DNA from 2 places in the Paenibacillus vortex V453 genome. Region 2 is predicted to be linked to the other one. Evidence: riboswitches for the same ligand, from Rfam matches in the RefSeq annotation. Region 2 holds a riboswitch; the other holds the start of a gene.
The links. A riboswitch is a leader RNA that binds a small molecule or an ion and turns the genes downstream of it on or off. The one in region 2 is predicted to bind cyclic di-AMP.
Positions count from the first base shown of each region.

Region 1: another riboswitch for cyclic di-AMP. It lies ahead of PVOR_RS02380 (C40 family peptidase); the one in region 2 lies ahead of PVOR_RS18815 (C40 family peptidase).

Region 1 is NZ_ADHJ01000005.1:14,775-19,430, forward strand. Features, by position in the region: gene PVOR_RS02360 (hypothetical protein) at 1-210, shown strand, start outside; gene PVOR_RS02365 (4a-hydroxytetrahydrobiopterin dehydratase) at 320-631, shown strand; gene PVOR_RS02370 (c-type cytochrome) at 747-1,103, opposite strand; partial or broken gene PVOR_RS02375 (GNAT family N-acetyltransferase) at 1,264-1,765, opposite strand; gene PVOR_RS02380 (C40 family peptidase) at 1,905-2,378, opposite strand; cyclic di-AMP (ydaO/yuaA leader) riboswitch at 2,383-2,521, opposite strand; gene PVOR_RS02385 (C40 family peptidase) at 2,923-3,396, opposite strand; cyclic di-AMP (ydaO/yuaA leader) riboswitch at 3,401-3,539, opposite strand; gene PVOR_RS02390 (hypothetical protein) at 3,886-4,656, opposite strand, start outside.
Region 2 is NZ_ADHJ01000037.1:222,412-227,067, forward strand. Features, by position in the region: gene PVOR_RS18800 (AraC family transcriptional regulator) at 1-172, shown strand, start outside; gene PVOR_RS18805 (2Fe-2S iron-sulfur cluster-binding protein) at 448-834, opposite strand; gene PVOR_RS18810 (stalk domain-containing protein) at 1,052-2,326, shown strand; gene PVOR_RS18815 (C40 family peptidase) at 2,433-2,909, opposite strand; cyclic di-AMP (ydaO/yuaA leader) riboswitch at 2,913-3,046, opposite strand; gene PVOR_RS18820 (hypothetical protein) at 3,310-3,837, shown strand; gene PVOR_RS18825 (ROK family protein) at 4,240-4,656, opposite strand, start outside.

The sequences.
Region 1 (4,656 bases), on a different contig from region 2:
TTCTTTGAAATGGAAGCGGAGGAATGGAACAATCTGGGCGAGGCCGAGAAAACGGAGGTTCATGAGGCGCTGGCAGAGGATCTGTTCTACGCTTTGGGTACCGAACCGGTTATTAGCGTGGGCAGCGGCGTTGTCATGCATGACCAGACCAACCATCGAATACATATTTTGATTGGTGAAGAAGAACTGGCCTTTGTAGCTCTTGTATAATCACGTCAGTTATGAACAGATACTGGGCAGAATAGAATAGATGACAGAATGCCAATACAATGTGTCAGTCTGCTTTACGATAGGTTTTTTTCGGGGAGGAAGATAAAAGATGCTTTATACGCAGCAAGAAGTAGAGGCTCATCTGGAAAAGCTTGAGGGTTGGGAGTTTGAGCAAGGGAGATGGATTGTACGAAAGTATACCTTTTCCTCCTTCATGAAGGGAATCGCTTTTGTTGATGAAGTGGCAGCTATTTCGGAAGCTTTCGGACATCACCCCTACATCACCATAGATTATAAAGTTGTTACGCTGCGTCTTACTTCATGGGATGACGGCGGCATTACGGCTGTGGATATTAAGGAAGCGCAGCAATTTAACGAGGCCTACGAGAAGAGTCGTTCCAAGGACAGCAAGGCGGAGTAATAGAAGCGGGAGACAATGAGGATGTTAGAATCGCCATAGGCCCCAATTAATGTAAAAACACGCTTGCACCGGTAGGTTCTCCGGATATCAAGCGTGTTTTGCGTGTAAGCTGATTTTATTTTTTCTCAGCAAGGTACAGCGCGATGTTTGCGATTTCTTCAGGCTTCAGCTGATCTTTAAAGGAAGGCATTCCTTTACGACCTTTGGTTACAACGTTGAAGATGGCATCCGCATCCATATGTCCGCCTACCTGATTCAGAGCTGGTCCAGCGCCGCCTTGAAGCTGGTCACCGTGACAGCTAATGCAGCTTGCTTTCAGTGTGGCTTCCGCTGCGGCAGCATCGAGAGTCACTTCCGGCATGGTCGGCTTCTCTTCCTGGGCTACCTGTTCCTTACCCGGGAGCGTAAACATCAGCGCGATAGCCAACGCACATGCGACGAAGAACAATCCGCTCATGATCCATTTTTGCATCGTCATATCGTCCCTTCTATGTATACTGCACTTTTGCACTTGTCTCCATTATAAACCAACATCCCTAGACAGCATAGCCAGTTGTGACAAAAAAAGCAACGATCCAAAGAGGCTTCATAAAAAATACACAAATTTGTGCTTTTTCATATAGACAAGCTTACTATTCCTCATTTGCTGGAGGCTCATACACCATACAGTGGAAAATGCCTTTTCCCTGCGGAGTAAGCCGCTCATACGTATCGGTGATGCGAAATCCCGCCCCTTCATAAGCACGGATCGCACGCTCATTCCAGGTCATTACTTCCAGATCAATCTCATCCGTAGGCCTCCTGCGCCTGGCCTCCTGCGTTATGGTCTGCATAAATCGTTTACCCATTCCACGCCCGCACCAATCAGGCCGCATGCCAAGCCCGATCCGTGTCACTTCGTGTATGGGAAACAGCTGGGCAAACCCCCACAGAGAATCCTGGTCATCCAGAATCGAGATATATTGCTGCTGGCGTATGATCGGATCGCCAAATTCCACCTCGAGCCCTTTCATCTGCTCCCAAGGAAGGAAGCCATAGATATCGTAAGGAGGGGGGATAGGACCAGGTGCATATTTCTTCAGCGTGTTCCTCACGCATGATGACGGCGCGAAATGAAATAGGGGTAACATCCATTGGTAGTTTCCTCCATTCGTATATTATCCATGTACCCTTTATATAAGGGAGCGAGCTGCATGAAAAAGCCCGTCAAAGAGAGGCGGGCTCTCCTTTAACGGGCAGTAGGTCTGTGCACTGGATCGTCAGCCTCTATCATCTAAGATGATGTATCGGCCGATTGTTCATACTTATCATCACTCATGATGCGTTTGGCACCGACGTAACGCTGATCATAGTAATCCTCAGCAAGTCGGTTGATGACGACACCTCGATTCGACGAAGCATGGGCGAACTTGCCATCGCCTACATAAATGCCAACATGGGATATACCGCTCCCCGTTGTATTGAAGAACACCAAATCGCCAGCCCGCAGATCTTTGCGGGTTATGCTTGTCCCCATATCGAATTGAGAGCCGGATTGATGCGGGAGCTTCAGGCCGAGTTTGGCATACACATACATGGTAAAACCGGAGCAGTCAAATCCGCTCGTGGTTGTACCTCCATAACTATATCTTGTACCCAATACCTTATCAATTTCCTGGTCCAGCGCACTATCGGCAAACACGCTGCCAATGCCTGAAGTGAACAGTAACGTAATACTCAGGGCTGCCGCTGATAACGTCTTCTTCAGCATGAAGAGCTCCTTCCGCTGCCTGCGAGGTTAGCTTGAGGGTTCGGTTGAAGGTCCCCTATGATCCCTTGACAGCAAGATCAATTCACCCGTAAATGGTTCCCCCGCTTCCCATATCCATGGGAATTCGGCAATCGTAATCTATGTATTAAAGCACTTACATTAATGACAAAGTTGTTACTGTACCCATTCTATCAGACAGCAAACAAGCTTGGCAATTATTTCTTGATGACTTTCGCTATTATTCAATAGCATCAGCTGTCGAAGTGTCAGGTATAATCAATTATTTTCCAATATGCGTTTAATGAAGGCCGGGAAGGGTATATAAAAGGTAAGGATCTTTATGAAGGGCTGCCAATAATGCTGATGAAGTTGTTTCTGGATTAATAAAATTTATATTTTTTTTGAAAAGCGGGAACTTTTTCGTTGTCCCAAACGTTATAGAGGTATACACAGTGAACAAAAGAAAAAAGCCGCTGGGTGAGATCGGCACAATCTCAAAACTCCAGGGCTCTCTTATAAGGATAAATCAATAAAGTTCCAATTAGTTGTAGTTTACAGCTACAGATTTGTACGTGCTTTGACTCATCACTCGCTTAGCGCCCACATAGCGCTGTGCGTAATAGCTTTGGCTTAGCGGACTGACAATGACACCGCGAGAAGATGAGGAATGAGCGAACTTTCCACCCCCAACATAAATACCCACATGAGATACACCTTTACCGGATGTGTTAAAGAACACGAGATCGCCAGCTTTCAAATTGCTCTTGGATACTGCCGTACCTACCTTGTATTGAGCGGTAGATGTTCGTGGCAGGCTGAGACCAAGCTTCTTGTAAACATAGGTGGTGAAGCCGGAGCAGTCAAAACCATTTGTTGTGGTTCCACCTGTTTTATAAGATACACCAATGGCTGGTTTGATTGCGGTATTTAATTTGGAATCGGCGAAAGCGCTTCCGGTCCCTAATGTGAGCGCGAGGGCCAGGCCGAGAGAAACGGCCGTTAACTTCTTTTTCAAAACGAAATGCTCCTTCCAATGCCTGCGAGGTTAGCTTAAGGGTTCGGTTGAAGGTCCCCTATGATCCCTCTCTTGCGAGATCAATTCACCCAAAACGGATCCCCCGCTTCCCAATCGATATGGGAATTCGGCTCCTTAAAATGTTGATGAACCCATTCATTGACGTCTGACGTTCCAACATGATTAACGAAATAACATAGTTCCAGCAAAAGTTACAGTAAAGATGACAAAGTTGTTACTAACATATTCGTTATTTTAGCAGAGTATTAACATTTTGGCAAACGAGGAAAGTGTATATTTAAACAAAAAAACCTGTCCCAGTCATGCTGGAACGGTTTTTTTTGTAATTTCGCGCTCTGAAATTTGTAATATGGAGGATAAATGAAATCCTATTTTCTGTAAAAATGGCAGGGATTAAGATCCATGTCGCTTCCGGTTACAGTTTATTCGCGAGCCTGTCGATCATACTATTGTAACGAAATGTAACTTCTAGGAGTGCTGTGAGGATGATGATTTCCACAGATGATACTGGGAGGAAATTACCCAAATTTGGAAAAGTCCATTTAGAAAATAGGAGGCCTGCTGAATAATTAAACCGATCAGTCCTGCCCAGATGAGTGAGGCAGAGCTAAGGAGCAGAAGTATAACAACGGCGGCACCGCCCACGGTTATGGACAGGAGGACTGCCGTGCCCAGATTGTTGAAGAGAGTTAGAATAGAGCTGATCATACCGGAATCACCGATACGGCCAAACTGCATATAGAGCAGGGATATCCGAATCAGATAGGCGTACAGGAACCAGCCTGCCGCATAGGGCAGCGCGTGGAACAGCAGAGCGGGCTCCTGGATGCCGTTGAGCAGGATCGGGAGAATTTTGGGCACAATCCAGTAGCCGGGAGCAAAGGTGAGGATCAACTCGATCAGATAGAATATCGTCACGGGTTTCCACAGCTTCTGCATTCCCGTGAAGAAGAACAAGCCGCGTTCACCTTGGGCTTCCTGGTGGAGGTTATAGAAGATGCCTGCCCGTATGAGCGGGGTGAGCACCATCCGGATGAGCAGCAATCCAGCCAGAAGCCATCCGTAGGTATGGACCGTATTGCTTAACGTCAGGCTCATCTCTCCCTCGTAGAAGAACAATAGCCGGCTCAGTTCGTTAGGTGCAGAGTCTGGATACCGCATCAGAAGGGGAACGACGGCTGATTTTACAAGTCGGTACAGGCAATATCCCCACAGCAAACGGTATAAGAAGAGCAGAAT
Region 2 (4,656 bases):
CCGCCGGATTGAGGAAGCCAAGCGCCTGCTTGCCGATTCGGAAATGCCAGTGCATGAGGTGGCCTCACAAGTAGGCTATGGCAACGATAAATACTTCTCGATGTTATTCAAGAAAATTACCGGTCAAACGCCAAGTTCCTTCCGGGAACAGAACAAGCTGGCCTTGGAATAAAGGATTTACATGCGCAGACTATTTATATGAAGCCGTCTTTAAAGAACCTTAGTCCGGTGCTCTCACTCGACTAGGTTCTTTGCATTTTTCTGGTAACGTTATGGATTTCCCTTGCGTGAAATACCCCCTTCATTTTTTCGCGATTAAAAAAAGCATGCAAAAAAGGCCTGCCCTCCTTATCATTCAAGTTGGAATAAGCCTTTGAAAATTTCGCTCAGTGTATTGAATAGCTATTCTAATCTGCAACTCAAAAAATAGTCGCCAGATAATATCGTTCAAAAGTACGGAGCATGCCTGATTTTGATGGGACCCACCGCTTCGATACGGCTCTGACATCCCAAACGGTAGCCTTCCTCAATCTCTTCCGGATCAAGGCGCCCCTCTTCCGCAAGGTTCGGCTCGGACAAATATTGAATACCCTCCGCCACCAAGCAGCGGCAGCGCGCGCAAGTCCCTCTTTTGCAAAAGGAGTTCCAATCCACGTCATTCCGCTCCGCAAGATCCAGCACGGTCATACCAAGAACAGGCGCCACATTACGCTGAATCTCTCGTCCCGTAAGCTCGATAATCAGATCCGGTACAGCCTCAATCGGTTCTCCTTCCGTACTCAACGATGTATCTCCGCGTTCACTACCCTTTTTATTCTTCCAGAATTTAAACACGCCGTTGTCCCCCTATGCATGTAATCATCAGGTTATGTATGAATTCCTGTATTTATTATACTTGAAAGTTTAAAAAATCAACATGCCTGCTCTTATCTATTCTATGACATCATGTAATTGGAACTCTATGAAAATTTTGCTATAATTGCATATACTAGATTACCATTCCATGCAAGGCCAATCTACTATTATATGATGAGTTGGAGGAATACGGAGTATGTTACATAAACATGTAGGAAAAACAGCGGCCGCCACCGTTCTGGCCCTATCCTTGCTGGGTACTGCCACGAATATCAGTAATGCCGCCGCAGGACCGGTTATTGCGGTCATGCTGGATGATGTTCCACTGAAATTTGATGCTGCTCCGAGGATAGACAACGGTGTCACTTATGTTCCATTCCGGACCGTTGGCGAAGCGCTCGGAATTGAGATCACCTGGAACAGCAAGACGCAAACGGTGAAAGCGATCGGCAGCCTGAAGGGGCAAGCAACGGAGGTATTGCTGCAGGTGGGCAGTAAAACTGCAACCGTGAACGGGAAAAAAGTTACGCTCGCGGCACCACCAGTACAGCGGGAAGGGCGCGTGCTGATTCCGCTCAGCTCGTTCAGCAGCCAATTCGGTGTCGACGTGGGCTGGAACCAGGCTACGCGTACGGTTTCCCTGACATCTCCGCAGCGGGAGATGCATTTGAGAGCCTTCTATGCTCTAGAATCCTATCAGGAACGCGATATAATACCTTCCATGAACTCAGTCGCTTTCGGGTGGAGCCGCATCGACCGCGAAGGTCAATTTACGCTTGAGGGTAAAGAGTACCGCTTGCCTGCATCTGCCGGTGATGTAACGCCACAATCCATTGTGGCGGATGCAGCGGATCAGAACATTAAACCGCATCTTATGGTTTATGCTTTGGATGGTAATGGTGAACTGACCAAGGTTCTGAGTGACAGCACCCTTCGGCAGAAATCGATTGAGGGCATAACGACAGCCGTTACGGACAACGGCTTCGGCGGAGTTGTTCTCGATTTTGAAGGGCTCGGCTTTAAATTGGATGCAGGGCAGCAGCAGAAGCTGCTTAACGATTATGTCAAACAGCTGAAGGCTTTTTTACCGAAGGACATCTCCCTGTCATTGGCCGTGCCGCCATTGAACAGTGCTTATAAAGGCTATGATTACAAGACTCTTGCCTCCATAGCAGATGATCTCATCATTATGGCTTATCAGTACAACCCGGTCGGCACCAAATCGCAGGTACCCGAGCCTAACAGTCTTGTAGATCAGGCGATTCAGCTTGCACTCCAAGCGGGTGTTCCTAAGCAAAAGCTCCTGCTCGGCATCAGCTTAAGCAGTGAAACTCCGTCTTCCGTAGATGATAAGCTGGGTCTCGCCAAGCGCTATGATCTAAAGGGAGCCGCCTTCTGGCGTCTGGGACTATTCCGGACTTATAATAATCAGATGGAAGGCGCTGTGAATGCTTCTGTTGTAAAGGAATAAAGTGATCAGGTCTAGCATCCCTCAATAAAAGAAAGCCTGACAAAGATGGATCTTTGTCAGGCTTTCTTAATATGTATTATACTTCCCGAAAAACTGCGTCTCTCAATTAGCTTGGACTGCCTACCAGTTTCGCATAGTTTTCTTGACTCAGTACACGACGCGCCGTTACATAACGCGGCTCATAATAAGAATCGCTAAGCTTGCTGATTCTTACACCCTTGCTGCTGGAAGCATGCGCAAATTGACCTTCGCCAATGTAAACTCCTGCATGCGAAATTCCGCTGCCGCTTGTATTGAAGAACACCAGATCTCCAACCCGCAGGTCTTCGCGATCCACATAAACCCCGGCTTTAGCCTGGCTTTGGGATGTGCGTGGAAGATCTATATCAAAATTTCTAAACATGTACAGTATAAATCCTGAGCAATCAAATCCACTGGTGGTCGTTCCGCCCCATTTATATGGAGTTCCTACCAATTGTTTCACTTGATGCTGAAAGTTCGGTTGTTGATCAGCAAATGCTGTTACGGCACCTGAAGAAAAAATAATTGCAGACCCAAGCAATGTGATGACAAATTTCTTCAAAATATGTTCTCTCCTTCGATGCCTACGGAGTTAGCTAAGGGTTCGGTTGAAGGTTCCCTATACTCTCTTTAGTACAAGAATAATTCACCCAAGACGGTTCCCCCGTTTTCACAAACGAAATTCGGCAAAAATTCATTAACATTTTGTAACTTCTCTTAATATAGTATACAAGCAAGGATGCTGTCAATAATATCCTAAGAATCTATCGTTTTATGTTACCCGCTGTCGGAATAATCGAATTTCGCAGCCTGATTCCTGTTAACAATCTCACATAGTCATGACAATTATGTAACTCTAGCGTATTCCTCTTACTCCATTTTCTTAAAACGTTTAGCAACTTTTTACAGGATCCTGCGTTTAACTATATCAGAAAAGAAATCATAGAGGTGATCCATTACGAATGAGTCAAATCACAATGGCTGAAGCTTTAGCCGTACGGGCAGCAATTCATCGTCTTATGAGCCAGCTGGCGTCGGAGCGTCTGAATAACAGCAGTACGATCATTGAAAAAGGAGAAACGGCTGAGTATCCCGCGCGGAGTGTAGATGTCATTACGGAAGAGATTGAAGCGGCGGCGGCGGATTTCAGAAAACTGGATTTGCTGATGGCCCTCTCCAACACAACGAAGACGATCTCCTGGAATGGTTCCGACATAACGATCATGGAAGCAATCGAGCTGGCGAAACACATTCGCGGTGATATCGGACAGCTTGCACACCTCGGCTCTCGCAAGAAGCTTGAGCGTCAAAGCAGCCGGGGAAGCGGAGACAACGCCACGACGCTGTTCAACGTCGCTCTGTATGATCCTGAAGCTTATCAGGCGGCAGCGCGCAAGAAGGAACGCGAGGTAACCAAACTCTCGTCACTGATAGAACATGCCAATCATAACGCCATGATATCGTTTGACGCATCGAAGTATATGGGGTAACGGCAGCCGCCGGCTCCAAGCCTACAGGTATTCCTCACGTGCGGGTTTGGAGCCGGCGGTTACCGCCGGCGGGCGGGAAAGTGCGGGCAACCGCTTGTTTGTCGGATACAAACAAACCATAAGAAAACCAAAAAGTCGAATCCTATGCACAAACGGATGACGGTTTACGGTTCACACTTATCACTCATTACATGTGACGGACTCCCCAATAGCAAAAAAAAAGATCGCCCCGTTTCCCGCTTCCCTGATACATAATGAAAGCCGCCCTTCTATGGGCGGCTTTTTTATAACTACTGGCTATAAGACCCGTCTAATTCCAATTCTATTTCCCTGCCAAATGAACTCTATCTAAGCTTTATTCCATCCACTGCTCTATCCACTACCCAAGCATTGCATTTGTCATCACCGGAACAAGGCTGCGGCACCAACCAGACCCACATCATCCCGCAGACCGGCCGGAACGATCTCGTACGTGCCTAAATAGGACGGCATGACCAGTTTATCTGTCATTTCCCGCAGCTGCGGGAACAGCAGCTCTCCTGCTCTGCTGACACCTCCGCCAATTACGATGCGGTCCGGGTTGAAGCTGTGAATGACATTAACCAGACCTAGTGCCATGTAATAAATAGCACGGTCGATGACCTCCACCGCTACAGGGTCCTGAAGACGCTTAGCTTCAAATACGTGCTTTGCATTCACTCCCCCATCTGCTGCAGCCAGCTCTCTGATCACGCTCGGCTGATCGAGCATCCGCTGGGACGCTGCATGGCCGATCGCTGTCCCCGAGGCAAATACCTCCCAGCAGCCATGACTTCCGCA